DNA from 2 places in the Thermosediminibacter oceani DSM 16646 genome. Region 2 is predicted to be linked to the other one. Evidence: riboswitches for the same ligand, from Rfam matches in the RefSeq annotation. Region 2 holds a riboswitch; the other holds the start of a gene.

Region 1 (3,128 bases), 610 kb from region 2:
ATTTCGTCCTTCAGCATAAATTGGCACCGCCTTTCAGAAAGGCTTTGTCATAGTCTTCTGCATTGAAGCGGAATGCAGTGAGTTCAGGAACCCCTTCCGGAATCTTTACCGGCTCCAACTGCGGGGTTATACCCGTTATCCTGTTATGGATGGCTACGAGGCTGTCTAAATCCTGCACTCCGTAAAGGAGAGCCTCGGCTACAGCGTTCACAGCCTGTTCAAAACTGCTTTTGGTACAAAGCACAGCCAAAGCCTTGAGCGCTTTGCCGCGCTCACTTTTGCTTAAGCCGTCGAGGTATTCCCGGAGTGGGTCCGGCAGCATGCTGTATATTCCCGAATACTTAAGGGCTCCCGGACAGCGGGAAAGCTGGGTAAGATATGGCAGCCAGTCCATGCTTTCTTGCTTGTTGTCCCCGTAAAGCCGCCGGTGGCGCACGATTTCCCGGTGGCTCTCATCCAGCGGTATGACCTCATGGGCTGTTATCTTTACAAGCACCCGGCTGTTGGCGTATTTGGGGGCGGTAGAGTATAGGTGCTTTCCACCGTTCAAGCTGAATTTGGCGTAGGCGTTGGTTTTGACTGTTATGTAACCGGCTACCTCGTAAGGAACGGTAGGCAGCTCAAGCAGAGCCTTACGGTCTTCATTAAAAAGTTCGGCTATGGATGCCTCCTTCCGGTAGTGTTCGCGGTGCATGTCCCGGTCGCACAATCGTAAAAGTTCGCGGTTAAAATCCTCCAGCTTTTCAAACCTGGGGACCGGGACAAGGAAGTTGCGCCGGTGGTATCCCACCTTGTTTTCCACATTACCCTTTTCATGGCCGGAAGCAGGGTTACAGAATACCGCTTCAAAACCATAGTGCTGCTTGAACCTCAGGAAGGCGTCGGTTAGTTTGCGCTCTCCATTTTTCGAGAGTTTCACGATAGTGCTGGCGTTATCAAACCATAGCTTACGGGGTACTCCCCCCAAGTGTTCAAATATGTCCTTAAGTCCCTGAAACAGGCATTCCTGGTTTTCTCCCTTGAAAAGCTGGGTATATCCTACGTTACTGTAGGGAAACGACAGGTTCAGATAAAATCCGTGATGCAGCGTCCCGTTTTCGTAAAAGTCTGCCTCACCGAAATCCACCTGCGCTTCACCCGGGATATGTTCCAGCGGCAGACGACATGAGTTGTCCTGGTACAATTCTTTTTTTCTCATGGCTACGTAGCCTGCTACGGTGCGGTAAGAACAGTTAAACTTATCTTGGTATTTTTCACAGAGCCTGTCATAAATCCTTTTGGCGGTATGCCTCTGCTTTTTGCGAGCTTTTTTATCTTCTTCAAGCCACTGATCTATATCCGCCTTGAAAGGGTCGAGTTTTGGGAAGGTATGTTTAACTTCTTCAACTTTAACCCTGGTGTTCCAGTCTTCTTGATAAATATACTTGCGTATAGTTTTTCGGTCTTTTTGGAATTCCCGGGCTATCTCGCTGATATTTTGCCCTTTCATAAAGAACGCTTTTCTGATATTATCAATATGGGTCATTGTGAGCATCCTCCAATCCTCCCTTGCAGTTAAGATTTCCCTAACTACAAGGGTAAAGGTTTTTAGGGGTGCCTGCAATGACCTTTGCAAATTTGGGGATTTTTGAGTTGCAAAAGTGGGGATTTTATTTTGCAACTCTGTCCATTTTAATTATGCAATAAACAACATTGAAACCAAAAAAGAATCGCCGCCGAAAAAGAAAGCTAGCCAGATCTTTTTATTCAGCGGCAGCCATGCTGTTATAATGTAAATGCACCTTAGACCCTATGGCTTTTGCACCCCTACCTTTCATTGAGTTTACCCTTTTCTCTGTGTATTATTTCTCTTTAATTGATAATTTTAAAATTTATATTTCCATATTCCTTAATTTTCCTGCCGATATAGCCGAATACGTAAATATTTAATCCCAAATTATTCCCGAAAAAGGACATAAAAAAGAAATTAATCGTATCCCGAATGGGAAGGATTAAAAATTTTTTAATAGGGGGGTATTAAAATACCCTCTTATTTACTCTTTAAATAACAAGGGACAAACATAAGGAGGTGGTTGATGTCACCGCCGGTGTATAATTGACCCAGGAGCAACGAAAAGGAATTGACCCACCCCCTGGCGAAATATCCCTCTGATACCAGCCAAAAGATCGGAGGGAAATAAGTGCTAGGGAGTGGATCTATTATCATGTTACACGAATTAAGAGCAATGGGCAAGAGCATCCGTGCAATTGCACGAGAAACAGGCCGTTCAAGGAATACGGTAAGAAAATACTTAAGGGCAGAGGGCATTCCCGAAAGGAAGCCGCATCCCAAAAGAGGATCAAAGCTCGATCCATACAAAGATACCATTCAAGAGCTCATAAATCTTGGTATATTCAATTGCGAAGTTATCTACGAAAGAATCAAAGAAGAAGGCTATACCGGCGGCCGCACTATCTTAAGGGACTATGTAAGACAATTTAGACCCCCAAAACAGGTTCCTGCCGTATGCCGCTACGAAACCAAGCCCGGCCAGCAGGCCCAGGTCGACTGGGGCGAATACACCTACATTGACGAGGAAACCGGCGAAATACGTAAGCTTTACGTCTTCGTCATGGTACTGGGTTACTCCAGAGCCATATACGTAGAATTCACAAACCGCTGCGACATACATACCTTCATCCGCTGCCTGATCCGCGGGTTTGAATACTTCGGCGGAGTGACCGACATAGTCCTTACCGACAGAATGAAGACCGTAATACTTGGCACCGGAGAAAACAGAAAGCCCATATGGAACTCCATCTTTGAAGACCTGGCTGTAACCCTTGGATTTACCCCTAAAGTGTGCAGAGCACGACGTCCACAGACCAAAGGCAAAGTAGAAAGCGGAATAGACTTTGTCAAAAGCAACTTCCTGCCGGGTAGGAAGTTCATAAACTACGGTGACTTAAACCACCAGGCAATAGTGTGGTGCGAAAAGAAAAACAGGAGGATTCACGGCACCACCGGGGAAAAGCCTATTGACCGCCTGAAGGAAGAAAACCTCAAACCACTCCCTGCCTCTGACAGATACCAAAAATTCCTTGAAGAAGTAAGGAAAGTCCACAAAGACGGCCTCTTGAGCTTTAAC
Region 2 (3,128 bases):
GGAATGGAGGGCATGGCCGAACTGGTGATAAGTCCGAAGCCGGGTACCGATGCAGCCCTGGCCCTGGGGGCGTGCCGGTACCTCGTAGAATGGGGTAAAATCGACCGCGAATTCATAGAAAAATACACTTATGGGTTTGAAGAATTCCGGAGGACCCTGGAAAACTACCCGCTCGGGAGGGTTTCGGAGATCACCGGGGTGGATGTTGATGATATAGTGCGCCTTGCTCTTTTCTACGCGGAAAATACCCCCGTCACCACCCTGCTCGGATTTGGACTGCAGAGGTACAGGGGAGGCGGCAACGCCGTAAGAGCTGTCGACGCCCTGGCGGCAGTTACGGGCAACATCGGAAAGCCGGGGGCCGGGGTATCCTACTGTATCGATACATACTGGTACGTAGGAAGTTTCGTGAAGGGAGCGGCACCGGTCGGGACCGGGCGGCTCATGGACCTGTCCAGCATGGCCCGCGGAATTTTGAAGGCCCAGGACCCGCCCGTTAAAATAGCGTTCATAACAAACGCAAACCCCGTCGTAAACGTGCCGGACACGGCCATGACGAGAAAGGCCCTGAACAATATCGAAACCGTTGTCGTTATAGACATGTTCATGACAGACACGGCAAAAGAGGCCGACGTGGTGCTGCCGTGCACCACCTTTTTCGAGGAGGAAAACGTCAAGGTAAGCTCCTGGAGCCCCTGGATTTTTTACTGCCCCAAAGTCATCGAGCCCGTCGGGGAGGCAAGGCCCGACGAGGAGATCTTCATTGAGCTTGCAAGGAGAATCGGACTTGAGGATTTCCCCTGGAAGAGCCGGGAGGAATTTTTGGAATACGCCACCGGGGCTTTTGGAAAATTCGGGGTGGACCTTTCCGTTCTAAGAGAAAAGGGGCATATAAAAAACTCCTTCGTGCCGGATGTGGCCTGGCAGGATAAAAAATTCCGCACGCCGTCGGGCAAATTCGAATTTTATTCAGAAAAAGCCCTGGCCGAAGGCCAGCCTCCCACGGCCACCTACGTGGCTCCTGCTTGCGAGGACGACGGCTACCCGTACCACTTCATAACCCCCCATTCCCGGTACCGTATACACTCTCAATTCCAAGTGGCCGAATATATTAGAAAATTAAATCCCTTTCCAAAAGTGTATATCAGTGCCGAAGAGGGGATCCGGCTGGGATTAAAAGAAGGGCAGGAAGTAGAAATTTACAACGACATGGGTAGCATAAGAGCCAGGGTGTATTTCGAACGCGGCATGAGAAAGGACACCGTCAGTCTGGAGTCGGGCTGGAACGTGGAAAGCGGTGCATGTCCCAATTTCCTCATACCTTCCCGCACCACCGAAATGGGGGCGTGCGCTGCGCTATACGATGTTAAGGTGGGCATAAGGGCCGTAAGCCCTTAACAAGTGATCAGAAAGGTGCTAAAGGCTTTTTGGTTGAACAATTCATTATTGACAAAATATAAAATATATGGGATAATTAACCTGAAATGAACAAGTATACCAAAGTGCAAACCAGCCGAAAAGCTGGAGTGCCAAGCTGCGGATATAAAGCTTTTAATGCTATGGTAGCCGGGCTGCCGATGGTGCTTTTAAAGCAAATCCACATCCCCCTTCGGCAGCTCGGGGATTTTTTGTCTTTCGAGGGAAATTCAATATATGGGCCGACCCGACATGATTTCCAGTCGGGTTTTTATATGCCCGATGACAAAGATCGGCTATGTGATAACTTAAAACAGTAACACCGTAAACCGCAACGTATTATTTGTATTATTTTCAAAAAAATGCTACAATCTATATAGAAAGCCCGCATTAAGCTTTTGCGGGGGCGTTATTAAATCAAAACTTGAATTTACTGGAGGGAATGAGCTGTGTATAAAGACGTTCGTATCGAAGAAGTAGCCGAAAAAGTCCTGGAACAGCTGAAAAAGGGCGCTTTTTTGACCGTAAAAAGCGGCGACACGATAAACACAATGACGATTGCCTGGGGGACCCTTGGCTACGTGTGGCACAGGCCGGTTTTCATGGCAATGGTCAGGCCTTCCAGATATACCTTCGACCTAATAGAAAAGGCCTCGAGTTTCACCGTCAGTTTTCCCCTGAACGATCGGATGAAGGACGCACTGAAAATATGCGGCACCAAATCGGGAAGAGACGTAGACAAGTTCAAGGAATGCGGCCTTTCACTCCTGCCGGGCAAGACGGTGGACACCCCGGTAATAGACGGGTGCGATATACACTTTGAATGCGGCATCATTTACAAATCTCCCCTTCACCCCGAGCAGATTCCGGCCGAGGTAAAGGCATTATACTACGGCACCGGGGATTATCACGTCCTGTATTTTGGGGAGATACTGGCTGTCAGGATGAGGGATGAGGACTAACCCCTTATCAATATAATTCCCAGAATGACCAGCAGGGTGCCGAAAAATTTTTTAAGCGTCAGGCTCTCGCGCAGGAAGAGAAAGGCCAGAGCAACCGTGACCAGCGGAAAAGCAGAACTTATGGGGACGACCTTTGAAGCTTCGCTGTACTTGAGGGCGTAATAATAGGCCAGCTGTCCGAGCAATGATGCCATTAAACCCTCCCCGGCGATAAAGAGGAAGGATCTAGTTTCTATTGAGAGGTTTTTAAAACTGCCCGAAAGCAAACCGGTAGCGAGCAGGACGGCGCTTATCGTAAAGGAACGCAGCGACAGGGCCAGGAAGGGCGGCAGCTTTGCAAGACCCATTTTGCCCAGAATTGGTGCGGCTCCCCAGAATAAAGCCGTGAGTAGAGCAAATATATAGGATTTCATGTCGTATCCTCCTTATAGATATGTTCATGGGATGTTTATGTGCCGGCACGACCGCCAGCACATGCCTTTATAATTATACCATTTTGGGCCCTGGAAAATCCCTGCTTTCAAAATCAAAAAACCTATAGTAAAATAAACATAGAAGGCGTGGAGCGAGGAGGGCAAATTTTATGTTCAGCCAAACCCAGGAAGGGGGGTCTTCCCTCCGAAACAAAATATACCAGCACCTGAAAAACGCCATTCTCAACGGTGTGTATAAGCCCGGTGAAAGCCTTATAGAGTTGAAGATAGCTAGGGAACTGGGCGTGAGCCGCACGCCGGTGAGGGAGGCTATAAG

Evidence for each region. Region 2 has a riboswitch for cyclic di-GMP ahead of TOCE_RS11160 (flavin reductase family protein). Riboswitches for the same ligand answer to the same signal wherever they lie in the genome.
Region 1: linked by a shared signal. The riboswitch ahead of istA (IS21 family transposase) and the one ahead of TOCE_RS11160 (flavin reductase family protein) in region 2 are both predicted to bind cyclic di-GMP.

The regions. Positions count from the first base shown of each region.
Region 1 covers NC_014377.1:1,604,917-1,608,044, forward strand. Annotated here, with positions in the region: gene istB (IS21-like element helper ATPase IstB) at 1-17, opposite strand, end outside; gene istA (IS21 family transposase) at 11-1,525, opposite strand; cyclic di-GMP riboswitch class I at 1,749-1,837, opposite strand; gene istA (IS21 family transposase) at 2,181-3,128, shown strand, end outside.
Region 2 covers NC_014377.1:2,214,654-2,217,781, reverse strand. Annotated here, with positions in the region: gene TOCE_RS11170 (molybdopterin-containing oxidoreductase family protein) at 1-1,398, shown strand, start outside; cyclic di-GMP riboswitch class I at 1,494-1,579, shown strand; gene TOCE_RS11160 (flavin reductase family protein) at 1,866-2,378, shown strand; gene TOCE_RS11155 (EamA family transporter) at 2,375-2,791, opposite strand; gene TOCE_RS11150 (GntR family transcriptional regulator) at 2,962-3,128, shown strand, end outside.